Regions from separate parts of the Streptomyces sp. NPDC057287 genome, predicted to be linked through region 1. Evidence: riboswitches for the same ligand, from Rfam matches in the RefSeq annotation. Region 1 holds a riboswitch; each other region holds the start of a gene.
The links. A riboswitch is a leader RNA that binds a small molecule or an ion and turns the genes downstream of it on or off. The one in region 1 is predicted to bind cobalamin.
Positions count from the first base shown of each region.

Region 2: it holds a riboswitch for cobalamin, as region 1 does, so the genes downstream of both, ACFUNE_RS22840 (FecCD family ABC transporter permease) here and metE (5-methyltetrahydropteroyltriglutamate--homocysteine S-methyltransferase) in region 1, are expected to answer to the same signal.
Region 3: it holds a riboswitch for cobalamin, as region 1 does, so the genes downstream of both, ACFUNE_RS06745 (ribonucleoside-diphosphate reductase subunit alpha) here and metE (5-methyltetrahydropteroyltriglutamate--homocysteine S-methyltransferase) in region 1, are expected to answer to the same signal.
Region 4: it holds a riboswitch for cobalamin, as region 1 does, so the genes downstream of both, ACFUNE_RS25480 (cobalamin biosynthesis protein) here and metE (5-methyltetrahydropteroyltriglutamate--homocysteine S-methyltransferase) in region 1, are expected to answer to the same signal.

Region 1 covers NZ_JBHUYV010000013.1:11-3,210, forward strand. The annotation lists partial or broken gene ACFUNE_RS24225 (cobalamin-dependent protein) at 1-353, shown strand, start outside; cobalamin riboswitch at 879-1,096, shown strand; gene metE (5-methyltetrahydropteroyltriglutamate--homocysteine S-methyltransferase) at 1,258-3,200, shown strand, end outside.
Region 2 covers NZ_JBHUYV010000011.1:264,359-267,558, reverse strand. The annotation lists gene ACFUNE_RS22850 (ABC transporter substrate-binding protein) at 1-124, opposite strand, end outside; gene ACFUNE_RS22845 (ABC transporter ATP-binding protein) at 139-921, opposite strand; gene ACFUNE_RS22840 (FecCD family ABC transporter permease) at 921-2,030, opposite strand; cobalamin riboswitch at 2,128-2,260, opposite strand; gene ACFUNE_RS22835 (transglycosylase SLT domain-containing protein) at 2,327-2,860, opposite strand.
Region 3 covers NZ_JBHUYV010000003.1:42,542-45,741, forward strand. The annotation lists gene ACFUNE_RS06745 (ribonucleoside-diphosphate reductase subunit alpha) at 1-1,684, opposite strand, end outside; cobalamin riboswitch at 1,823-1,959, opposite strand; gene ACFUNE_RS06750 (GNAT family N-acetyltransferase) at 2,000-2,500, opposite strand; gene mctP (monocarboxylate uptake permease MctP) at 2,622-3,200, opposite strand, start outside.
Region 4 covers NZ_JBHUYV010000014.1:53,673-56,872, reverse strand. The annotation lists gene ACFUNE_RS25485 (cobyric acid synthase) at 1-638, opposite strand, end outside; gene ACFUNE_RS25480 (cobalamin biosynthesis protein) at 635-1,579, opposite strand; cobalamin riboswitch at 1,708-1,837, opposite strand; gene ACFUNE_RS25475 (hypothetical protein) at 1,986-2,213, opposite strand; gene ACFUNE_RS25470 (anion permease) at 2,226-3,200, opposite strand, start outside.

The DNA.
Region 1 (3,200 bases):
AGAAAGTCATCGCCACCGCCTTCGCCGACCTCGGCTTCGACGTCGACGTCGGCCCCCTCTTCCAGACCCCGGCCGAGGTCGCCCGACAGGCCGTCGAAGCCGACGTACACATCGTCGGCGTCTCATCCCTCGCCGCCGGCCACCTCACCCTCGTACCCGCACTACGCGAGGAACTCGCCACCGAAGGCCGGGAAGACATCATGATCGTCGTCGGCGGGGTGATCCCGCCCCAGGACGTTGACGTACTGCTGGACATGGGCGCTGCGGCCGTCTTCCCGCCCGGAACCGTGATCCCTGAAGCCGCCCACGACCTGGTTCAGCGGCTGGCCGTCGCTGTCGGGCACGAGCACTGAAGGAAACTTTGACCAACCTGTCAACACTTTTACTTTCAGTCCGACCGCACCCGGCCTCCACCACAACGCAATCCGGATAGGCGCACACACCGACAGTCGCGCATTGCGCAGCCGGACTTCAGGGTGAGCGACGACCCCTGCACCTCCTCCTGAGGCCAATAGCTCACTCGGCTTCAAGCGAAAGGAAGAGGCCAAAATGTTGACAATTTCGGAATTGATCGCCAGGATGGTGCTCATGCCCCTCACCGCTCCCCGCTGAGCCGCGAGCCGCCGACTTCCGCCGGCCCGGTGCTCCTGGACAGCCATCGGGCCGGCGGATCCGCCACGGTTCCGCTGCCTGCCTCGACCACGAGGCCCCTCACACCCCGCCCCGGCCGCACCCTGTCCGAGGTGCTCTGCCTCGCGGCCGGGGCGGTCAGGTCGGCACCCCGCCTGGCACCGGCCCGGTGCGGCATCAGCGGAGCCGGTCTCCCCTGCCACGTACCGGAATGCAGACAGCGGCGCACACGGAGCGTTCCACCCTTTATGGTGGCTGGTGCAGCTGGTTCGCCCTGCCCGCCAGGCAGACGCGTCGTAAGAGGGAACCCGGTGGGAATCCGGGACTGCCCCGCAGCGGTGAGTGGGAACGACCGCCGTCATACGCACTGGATCCGGACGGATCCGGGAAGCGACGGCCAGTAGGAGTCTGCCCCCGGCAGACGAGCCCGCGAGTCCGAAGACCTGCCCGTTGCCCGCACGCGACCCCTCGCGTACGGATATCCCGGTGACCTCGTGGGCGGGTCGGCGTACAGATCGGACGGACCCTCACGCCGACAAGCGTGTCCATGTTCCGTCCGGTTCGTCGTCCCTTCGCGTCCGTGTCCCGTCCCGGGATTCAAGGAGTCATCTCGCGAAGGAGATTTCCGTGACAGCGAAGCCCGCAGCCGCGGCAACACGGGCCACCGTGTACGGCTACCCCCGCCAGGGCCCGAACCGGGAACTGAAGAAGGCCATCGAGGGCTACTGGAAGGGCCGGATCACCGCCGACGCCCTCCGGACGACGGCAGCCGAGCTGCGCCGGTCGAACTGGCAGCAACTGGCGGACGCCGGCGTCCACGAGCTCCCCACCGGAGACTTTTCCTCCTACGACCACGTCCTGGACACCAGCGTCATGGTCGGCGCTGTCCCGCCCCGGCACCGTGAGGCCGTCCATGCTGACGCACTCGACGGCTATTTCGCGATGGCACGCGGCACCCAGGACGTCGCGCCGCTGGAGATGACCAAGTGGTTCGACACCAACTACCACTATCTCGTCCCCGAGCTCGGCCCGGACACCGTCTTCGGCGCCGACTCCACCAAGCAGGTCGCCGAGCTGAAGGAAGCCCTCGCGCTCGGACACACCGCCCGGCCCGTGCTCGTCGGCCCGGTCACCTATCTTCTGCTCGCCAAGCCCGCTCCCGGGGCGCCGGCAGACTTCGAACCGCTCACCCTGCTCGACCGACTCCTTCCGGTCTACGCGGAGGTCCTCGCCGATCTCCGCGCCGCCGGCGCCGAGTGGGTGCAGCTCGACGAACCCGCCCTCGTCCAGGATCGCACCCCTGCCGAACTCGACGCGGCTGCCCGCGCCTATCACGGCCTCGGCGGCCTGGCCGACCGTCCCAAGCTGCTCGTCGCCTCCTACTTCGACCGGCTCGGAGATGCTCTGCCGGTCCTCGCCAAGGCCCCGGTCGACGGACTGGCCCTCGACTTCACCGGGGCCGCGGCGGCGAACCTCGGAGAGCTCGCCGCCGCCGGCGGGCTCCCCGGTAAGCGGCTCGTCGCCGGTGTCGTCGACGGACGCAACATCTGGATCAACGACTACGAGAAGTCGCTGGCCACCCTGGCCACGCTCCTGGGCCTCGCCGGCCAGGTCGATGTCGCCGCCTCGTGCTCCCTGCTCCACGTCCCCCTCGACACGGCCCCCGAGCGGGACATCGACCCTCAGGTCCGCCGCTGGCTCGCCTTCGCCCGGCAGAAGACCACCGAGATCGTCACCCTCGCCAGGGGCCTCGCCCAGGGCACCGACACCATCGCCGCCGAGATCTCCGCCAACCGGGCCGACCTCGCCTCGCGCGCCGACTCCCCGATCACCCACGACCCCGCCGTACGGGCCAGGGCCGCCGCCATCACCGACGCCGACGGCCGGCGCTCCCAGCCCTACGGGGAGCGAGCGGCCGCCCAGCGCGCCCGCCTCGAGCTGCCGCTGCTGCCGACGACGACCATCGGTTCGTTCCCGCAGACCGACGAACTGCGCACGGCCCGCGCCGATCTGCGGGCAGGGCGGATCGGCACAGCCGCCTACGAGGAGCGGATCAAGGCCGAGATCGGTGAGGTGATCTCCTTCCAGGAGAAGACCGGAATCGATGTCCTGGTGCACGGTGAGCCCGAACGCAACGACATGGTCCAGTACTTCGCGGAGCAGCTGGCCGGGTACCTCGCGACCCAGCACGGCTGGGTCCAGTCGTACGGCACCCGTTACGTCCGGCCGCCGGTCCTGGCCGGGGACATCTCCCGCCCCGAGCCGATGACGGTGCGCTGGACCTCGTACGCACAGTCGCTCACCGACCGTCCGGTCAAGGGCATGCTGACGGGTCCGGTCACCATGCTGGCCTGGTCCTTCGTGCGCGATGATCAGCCGCTCGGTGACACCGCCCGGCAGGTCGCGCTCGCCCTGCGCGACGAGGTCGGCGATCTGGAAGCGGGCGGCACGTCGGTCATCCAGGTCGACGAGCCGGCGCTGCGCGAGACCCTGCCCCTGCGTGCGGCGGACCACGCCGGGTACCTGGCCTGGGCCACCGAGTCGTTCCGGCTCACCACGGGTGGCGTACG
Region 2 (3,200 bases), on a different contig from region 1:
AGTGGCTGTCCGCCCTCCGCGCGGTGTTCTTCGCGTCGGCCGGCCCGCTCACCTCCGCACCGCATCCGGTGAGGGCCAGGGCGGTGGCGAGGGCGAACACGGCGGGCCGTATGTACGTCGGCATGGTGGTGGGGCTCCTCAGGAGGTGGGGCGGGCAGGGGGGAGATCGAAGATCAGCTGGAGCGCGCCGGTCTCCGGGTGCGCCACGCGGTGGGCACGCACGCCGAAGACGTCCGCCAGCAGTCCGGTGGTCAGTACGTCGTGCGGAGCGCCCGAGGCGACGATCCGGCCGCCGTCGATGACATGGAGGAGATCGCAGTGGAGGGCGGCGAGGTTGAGATCGTGGAGGGCGGTGAGCACGGTCAGCCCGCTGCGGCGCACGAGCGCGAGGACCTCCAGCTGATGGGCGATGTCCAGGTGGTTGGTGGGCTCGTCCAGAACCAGGATCCGGGGCTGCTGGGCCAGCGCGCGGGCGATCAGGACCCGCTGCCTCTCGCCCCCGGAGAGGGTGAGGAAGCCCCGGCCGGCGAGGTGACCCGCGCCGACCCCCTGGAGCGCCTCCTCGCAGAGGCGGCGGTCCTCGGCGTCGGCGCGCGCGACCGCGCCCTGGTGCGGCAGCCGCCCCATGGCCACGATCTCCGCGACGGTGAAGTCGAACTCCGCCACCGCTTCCTGCGGGAGGGCTGCCAGCCGTCGGGCCCCTTCGCGGGCGCTCATGGAGTGCAGTTCCTCGCCGCCGAGCCGTATCGCACCGGCCGTGGGGCGCAGGGCCCGGTAGACACAGCGCAGCAGCGTGGACTTCCCGCTGCCGTTGGGCCCGACCAGACCGACGAGCTGCCCGTCGGCCGCACCCAGTGTGACCTCGTCCACCAGGCGGGCGCCCGCGATCTCGACCGTCAGCGCGTCGATGTCGATCCTCATCACATGCCTCCGAAGGAGTAGGTGCGGCGACGCATGAGCAGGACGAAGCACGGCACGCCGATGACCGCTGTCAGCACACCCACCGGCAGCTCGGCCGGGGCGAGGACCACGCGCGACAGGATGTCCACCCAGATCAGCAGGACGGCACCCGCGAGTGGGGCGACGGCCAGCAGCCGGCGGTGATCGGCGCCGACCAGCATCCGTACGGCGTGCGGGACCATCAGGCCGACGAATCCGATCGCTCCGCTCACCGCGACGACCGCACCCGTGACGGCTGCGGATACGAGGAAGAGCTCCTTGCGCAGCCGCCCCGCGTCCACCCCCAGGGCGGCGGCGGTCTCGTCGCCCATCGCGAGCGCGTTCAGACGGCGCCCCGACCAGACCAGGTGGGCGATGCCGCCGAACACGGCTCCGGCGGCGATCGGCACCGAGGCCCAGTTGGCACCGCTCAGGCTGCCGAGCAGCCACATCATCGCGGAGCGGGCCGCCTCTCCGCGTTCGGCCGCGAACACCATGAACGTGGTGACGGCCGAGAAGCCGTAGTACATCGCGGTGCCCGTGAGGACGAGCCGCACCGGGGTCAGCCCACGAGGGGTGCGGGCGATCGTGTACACGAGTGTCATGGCGAGGAGAGCGGAGAGGAACGCCGCTGTGGAGAGCGCCCACATGCCCAGAGACGCGAACGCCCCGAAGATGAGGACGGCGTTGGCCCCGACGGCGGCACCCGAGGAGATCCCCAGCACGAACGGGTCGGCGAGCGCGTTGCGCACCATTGCCTGGACTGCGACGCCGATGGCCGACAGTCCCGCCCCGACGACCGCCGCCAGAACGGCCCGGGGAAGGCGCAGCTCCCAGACGATGGTGTACGCCGACACCTGGTCCGGTGCGATGGGCCCGCCGGTGAGACCTGCCCAGAGACAGCGGAGGACCTCGCCCCAGGTGAGCCCGGAAGCTCCCAGCCCCGCTCCGCAGACGAGCGAGACGGGAAGCGCGGCACACAGGACGACGAGGAGGATCGGCAGGGGCACGCGGCCGGGCGGCAGCGGGCCGGCAGCCCTGCGGGCCGTGCGTGACGAGGCGTCAGGTATGCGATCCAGGGATGTGGCCACGGGCCGGTCGCTTTCGCATCGGGCCGTGCACCCACGTCAACAGGAGCAGCCCCGGACGCGGGCGCCCGATGCAGCGCCTCTCGCAGTCCACGGCGATTCCAGGAGCTTTCACCACCGCAGGTGATCGGGCTTACGGAACCCCAAGAGGGCTCCGCCTACCGTTGCGGGTCAGCGCCGGACTTCGACCGGACTTCCCCTGCGGGACGCATGCAGCTTAACGGGTGCTCGGAGTGCGGGACGCGACGAGGCACGGCCACGCCCCTGGAGGGCGTGGCCGTGCCGTGTGGTCGGGCTGGTCAGTAGGCGGAGTCGACGTTGTCGATGGAGCCGTACTTGTCGGCGGCGTAGTTGGCCGCCGCGGTGATGTTGGCGATCGGGTCGGTCAGGTCCTTGGAGGTGCCGTCGACGTGGAAGGCCTCGAACGTCGGCTGGATCACCTGGAGGAGGCCCTTGGACGGCGTCCCGTTCTGCGCGTTGACGTCCCAGCCGTTGGCCGCGTCCGGGTCGCCGCCCGACTCACGCATGATGTTTCGGTGCAGGCCCTCGTAGGTACCCGGGATCCCCTCGGCCTTCATGATCTTGAGGGACTTGCGGATCCAGTGGTCCAGCTTGTCGGCGTCGGACACCTTGCCGGCCTTCTTCGCGACTGCGTCGGCCTGAGCGGACACTCCCGCTGCCGAGACCCCGGCCGCTGCCACGCTGTGCGACGCCGGCTCGGCGGCGTGCGCGGGGGACGGAGCGAGGGTCAGGGCCGCTGCTGCGGCTCCGGCGGCGCAGAGTCCGGAAACCGAGAGCCTGCGGACGCGGGCGACACGGGCGGTGGAGGTCATGGGCTGAGCGGACGTACGAATGGAAAGACTCCTTGCGATGACGACAGGACAGCCACAGGGGCGACGACGGAACGGACGTACGCGGCAGGATCCGCAGATACGGAAACAAGCTGCGCTCGGCCGGTTCGCGGTGTCGGCTTCCCCGGGCTTCCACCATGGTTAGCGGCACACCGGAGCGCTGGCAACGGTCGCTGTTACTACGCGCCCCCGTAGAAGAGCGCCGGCGGACCGGCCGGGGCGCTCAAGGACGGCGGGCCCGCTCCCCGGCGCCTACTACCGCGCCCCGTATGTGATCTGCGCCCTATGGGTCGGCTCACAACCGAGGGCCCCGCGGAGGCCG
Region 3 (3,200 bases), on a different contig from region 1:
GGGGGCGCTCCGCCAGGCCGCAGGAGGCCTCGTACGCGGCGAGCATGATGCGCTCGGAGATCTTCGTGGACAGCGCGCGGGCCTCGGGGGAGTCGAAGGGCAGGCGCAGCTGGAAGAAGACGTCCTGGAGGCCCATGGCGCCCAGGCCCACCGGGCGCCAGCGGGCGTTGGAGCGCCCGGCCTGCTCGGTCGGGTAGAAGTTGATGTCCACGACGCGGTCGAGGAAGGTCACCGCCGTGCGGACGGTGGCGTCCAGCCGCTCCCAGTCGATCGAACCGCCGGCGACGAACGCGCCGAGGTTGACCGACCCGAGGTTGCAGACGGCCGTCTCGCCGTCGTCGGTGACCTCCAGGATCTCGGTGCAGAGGTTCGAGGAGTGCACGACTCGGCCCGGCTCGGCGGTCTGGTTGGCCGTGCGGTTGGAGGCGTCCTTGAACGTCATCCAGCCCTGCCCGGTCTGCGCGAGCGTGCGCATCATCCGGCCGTACAGCTCGCGCGCCGGCATGGACTTGCGGGCCAGCCCCCTGGCCTCGGCGGCGCGGTAGGCCGCGTCGAACTCGTCACCCCACAGGTCCACCAGCTCGGGGGTGTCCGCCGGGGAGAACAGCGACCACTCGGTGTCCGCGTCCACGCGGCGCATGAACTCGTCCGGGATCCAGTGCGCGAGGTTGAGGTTGTGCGTACGCCGCTGGTCCTCACCGGTGTTGTCGCGCAGCTCCAGGAACTCCTCGATGTCCGCGTGCCAGGTCTCCAGGTAGACGGCGGCGGCCCCCTTGCGCCGGCCTCCCTGGTTGACCGCCGCGACCGAGGCGTCCAGCGTCTTCAGGAACGGGACGATGCCGTTGGAGTGGCCGTTGGTCCCCCGGATGAGTGAACCCCGGGCGCGGATCCGGGAGTAGGAGAGCCCGATGCCGCCGGCGTGCTTGGAGAGGCGCGCCACCTGGTGGTAGCGGTCGTAGATCGAGTCGAGCTCGTCCAGAGGGGAGTCCAGCAGGTAGCAGGAGGACATCTGCGGGTGCCGGGTGCCGGAGTTGAAGAGGGTGGGGGAGGACGGCAGGTAGTCGAGCCGGTTCATCAGGCCGTACAGCGCCGCGACTTCGCCCAGGGCGCGCTCGGAGGTGTCCTCGGCGAGACCGGCGGCGACCCGCAGCATGAAGTGCTGCGGGGTCTCGACGACCTCCCGGGTGATCGGGTGGCGCAGCAGGTACCTGCTGTGCAGCGTCCGCAGCCCGAAGTAGCCGAAGCGGTCGTCGGCGCCGTCGGCGAGCGCCTGGCCGACCAGGGCGTCGAGAGCGGCGGAGTGCCGCGTGACGAACTCCGCCGTGCGGTCCGCGATCAGGCCCTCGCGGTGTCCCACGGCGACCGATGCCGAGAAGGAGACGGCGCCCTGTCCGGCGGCCTCGTCCGCGATGGCCAGGGTGAGCAGCCGGGCCGCGAGCCTGGAGTACGCAGGGTCCTCGGAGATCAGACCCGCGGCGGCCTCGGTGGCCAGCGAGCGCAGCTCGGCCTCGTCCGCCCGCGCGCTCCGGCCGCGCAACGCGGCGGCCGCGACCCGTCCGGGGTCGGTGTCGGGCAGATCGGCGGTGAGACGGGTCAGGGTCCGCAGCAGTGCGGTCCCCGGCGCGTCGGTCGTGAGGCTCTCGGATTCCGCGGCTGAAACCGGGTCGGCTGGCGCGATGGTCACTGGGGCTGTTCCTCGCTCGGCTCAGGGGCCTGCGGGAGCGGGGCAGCCGGACACGTGACACCCGGGGGAGGGCGGCACGGTGCGCGCGGCGTCCACCGGCCCTCCGCGGGGCCCGGACGTCTCTGCGTCCGGTTCGGTCGAGCCGGACGCACTGTCGACAGGTCTTCGGACTCCGCGGTGCGCGAAAGCGCACCGGTCACACCGTTGCGGGACAGTTCCGGATTCGCACCGGATTCCCCTGCGGCGACAGCGAGGTCGAGCATACATGTGGGGGCCGCCAGTTGCGGCAGCCCCCACATGTAGTGTCGTGACGGGTCAGAAGGCCAGGCGGAACGTCAGGAGGGTGAGGCCCGGCAGAGGGCTCCAGTCCCGCTCCGGGGTCCGTACGAAGCCGAGGCGGCGGTAGATCCGGTGGGCCGCCTCCATGGACGACTGGGTCGACAGGACGATCCCTGAGAGCCCTCCGGCGGCACGTGCGCGGTCGACACAGGCCCGTACGAGCGCCTCACCCGCACCGCGGCCGCGTGCCTTCGCGGACACGGCCAGCATCCGGAACTCCGCTTCGTCCTCCCCGGCGATGTCCGCCCACGGGCTCCCGGGCGCGACGTACGTCACCCCGCCCAGCAGTTCGCCGTCGGAGTCCGCCGCGACCAGCACCAGGGCCTCGGCGGCCCGGCGCCCGACGGCGCGGAGCTGTTCCAGATAGGGGTCGTCGGCGCCGAAGTCCAGCAGCCCGTCGCCGAGATACGCCTGGGCGGTCATCTCGCCCAGGGCTTCGTGCTCGCCGGCGCGGACCGGTCTGATCGAGGCATCCATGGGCGTCAGTCTGCCCCGGCCCGTGGGCCGGGCGCACGCGCTTTCCACGGGGGCGTCCTTCGGCTCCCGCACGTGCACGTCCCGGCGGGGCGGACCCCGCCGGGACGGACGTCGCGGGGGTCTACACCCGTTGCAGCGGTTCGTCGTCGCCCGGCGCACCCACCGTGGCCGGCGGGAGCGTGGCCTTGACGCCGGGCTCGCCGACGTCCGCCGTGTAGTCGGAGGGCGAGGTCTCGTCGATGCCGACCGGGGCCTTCAGCGCGTTGAGGACGAAGGTCCCCACGACCACGACGACGATGTTCAGCACGATCGCGGTGAGACCGATGTAGCCGATCTCGCCGATGCCCGGGATCTCCTTCGACGATCCGCCGAAGTGCTTCTGGGTCGGGCTGGCGACGCCGTACGCGGCCACCGTGCCGTAGATCATGCCGACCGCCCAGCCCGCGATCAGGGCCCAGCGGTGGAACCACCGGGTGAACAGGCCGCCCACCAGGGCCGGCATCGTCTGGAGGATCCAGATGCCGCCCAGCAGCTGGAAGTTGATCGCGACCGTCTTGTCCATGGTGAGGACGAAGGCGAGTGCGCCGACCTTGACCAGCAGCGAGACCAGCTTGGAGACCTTGGTCTCCTGGGCCGGGGTGGCGTCGGGCTTGATGAAGTCCTTGTAGATGTTGCGGGTGAACAGGTTCGCCGCGGCGAT
Region 4 (3,200 bases), on a different contig from region 1:
AGCATGTCGAGCCCCGGCTCCAGCAGCGACACGTCACCGCGGAACTTGTTGACGAGGTACCCCGCGACCAGCGACTGGTCCTCGGGACTCAGCAGCGCCGTCGTACCGAAGAATGAGGCGAACACACCGCCGCGGTCGATGTCCCCGACGACCAGCACCGGGAAGCGGGCGGCCCGCGCGATGCCCATGTTCACGATGTCCGTGCGCCGCAGATTGATCTCGGCCGGACTGCCCGCCCCCTCGCAGATGACCGCGTCGTAGGTGGACCGCAGCTGCTCCAGACAGTCCGTGACGGTGCCCAACAGCGCTTCCTGCCGCCCCCCGTGGTAGCCGCGCGCACTCATCTCGCCGACCGGCTTCCCCATCAGGACGACCTGGCTGGAGCGGTCACCGCCGGGCTTGAGCAGCACCGGGTTCATCAGCGCCGACGGCTCCACCCGGGCGGCCTGGGCCTGCATCGCCTGGGCACGGCCGATCTCCGCCCCCTCACGGGTGACGAACGAGTTCAGCGACATGTTCTGCGCCTTGAACGGCGCGACCTTCACCCCCCGGCGCACCAGCCACCGGCAGATCCCGGCCGTGACGACGCTCTTGCCCGCGTCCGAGGTGGTTCCGGCGACCAGCAGCCCGCCGCTCATGTGGCTCTCCGTCCCATGGCCAGGCGCCCCGCCGCACACACGGCGAGGGCCAGCACACTCACCCGGCGCGACAGCCGCACCGCGCGTTCGATGTCCGTGACCCGCACCTCGCGGCCGGCCTCCCCGTTGAGCACCGGCCGGTGCTCGACGCGCCCGCCGTACGCGAGGGTCCCGCCGAGCCGTACACCGAGAGCTCCCGCGAACGAGGCCTCCACGGGGCCCGCGTTGGGGCTCGGGTGCAGTCCCGCGTCCGTCCGCCAGGCCCGGACGGCATCGCGCGGACGCCCCCCGGCGGCCACGGCGAGCGCGGCCGTGAGCCGGGCCCCGGGCCAGCCGGCGACGTCGTCGAGCCGGGCCGACGCCCAGCCGTAGCGCCGGTGACGGGGCGACTTGTGCCCCACCATGGCGTCGAGCGTGTTGACGGCCCGGAAGCCGACCAACCCCGGTACGCCGCCGATCGCGCCCCACACCAGGGCCCCCACCACGGCGTCGGAGGTGTTCTCGGCGACGGACTCCACCACCGCGCGGGCGATCTGCGGGCCGTCCAGCGCCTGCGGATCGCGGCCGCACAGATGGGGCAGCCGCTCGCGGGCGAGCTCGATGTCCCCGGCGGCCAGTGCCCCGCCGATGGCGCGGGCCTCCCGGCCCAGCGACGTCCCCCCGACGACGGACCAGGTGGCGGCCGCGGTCAGCGCCACGGCGGCCGCGGGACGGTTCCGTACGGCACGGGCGGCCAGCGCGGCGACGCCCGTGGCGCCACCGGCGCAGACGAGGGTGTGCAGGGCGCCCCAGCCGCGGTGGTCGCGCCACAGCCGGCTCTCGGCGCCCGTCGCGGCGCGCCCGAAGGCGGCGACGGGGTGGCCCCGCCGGGGATCACCGAGCAGCAGGTCGCCGATCAGGCCTGCGGCGGCGCCGTACGCGAAGACGCGGTCGGCTCGCACCGCTCAGCCGGCCGTCGCGCCTCGAAGGGCCTTCGGAGCAGGTGGTGCAGCGACCGACGCAGGGCAGCCAGACATGGCGTATGTCCTCACTCAGGGTCCGCGCCCTGGTTCGACGTGACCGGCGACGAGAGTCTCCTGGCTTCCGGATCCGCAGTTCCTCCGGCCTTCCAGTCCGCGGTGGCGGACCGTGACTTCCGTATGGAGGCTGCTCCCCGGTGACAGTGGCGGGACCGCGCCGGATTCGCACCGGCTTCCTCTCCTGTCGCCGTAATGGCTCCGGCAGTCCACCACGCCCTGTGAAGGCCCGTCAACCTGCCGTTGACCTGCGAGGCTTCAGTGTGCTGAGACGCACACCGGGCCGGGCACACCCGTGGTGTGTCCGGCCCGGTTCGTGTCCGCGCGGGGGTCAGGCGACGATCAGGTAGATCCCGTACGCGACCGCCGCCGCGCACAGCGCGAAGCAGGCGTACGCGCCGCCGCGCGCCAGGACGCCGGAGCCGCCACCCTGCGTCGCCGTCGACGACGCCTGCCTGGCGAGGCCGGTGATGCCGAGAGTGAAGAGGCCGACCAGCGCGACGGTGATCACGAGGCTGACGCCGAAGACGGAAGCGAGAGCTGCCCAGTCGATGTTCATTCGGTTCTGTCCTTACACCGTGGCCGGCCGGGCCGGGTCGGCCTGGGTGTCCGGGGCGGGGATGGTGGTCTTGAAGTCCGGAACGGTCAGGCCGACGGGCGGCGGGCTGACGGCCGCGATGGCGGTCGTGACGACGCCCGCGGGTTCGTCGGTGCCCTCGTTCACGTTGGTGTGGTCGACCGGCTTGCGGCGCGACAGCATCCAGATGGCGCCGGAGCCCGCCACGAGCAGGACGGCGACCACCGCGACGCCCCAGGGGCCCTGCTTGGTGAGGAACTCGGCTCCCGCGCCGACCAGGCCGGCGGCGGGCAGCGTCAGACCCCAGGCGATGAACATCCGGGTGGCGGTGGACCAGCGGACCACACCCCCCTTGCGTCCGAGGCCCGCGCCCATGACGGCACCCGAGCAGGACTGGGTGGTCGAGAGGGAGAAGCCGAGGTGCGAGGAGGCCAGGATGACCGTGGCCGCGCTCGTCTGGGCCGCGAAGCCCTGCGGCGGCCGGAGGTCGGTGAGCCCGCTGCCCATGGTGCGGATGATGCGCCAGCCGCCGAGGTAGGTGCCCAGCGCGATGGCGATGCCGGCGGAGGCGATGACCCAGACCGGCGGGTTGGAGCCGGGGGAGAGGACGCCGCCGGTGACCAGGGCGAGGGTGATGATGCCCATGGTCTTCTGCGCGTCGTTGGTGCCGTGGGCGAGCGAGACGAGACCGGCCGAGGCGATCTGGCCGGCGCGGTACCCCTTGGCGGTCGACTTCAGCTGGGCCTCGTCGGTGATCTTCCGGTTGAGGCGGTACGTCAGCTTCGTGGCCAGCAGCGCGGCGAGACCCGCGACGAGGGGAGCGGCGATCGCGGGCAGCAGGACCTTCGTGACGACGGTGCCGCCGTTGATCGAGGACCAGCCGGCCGACATGACCGCGGCGCCGATGAGGCCGCCGAAGAGCGCGTGGGAGGAACTGGAGGGCAGGCCGACCAGCCAGGTCAGCAGATT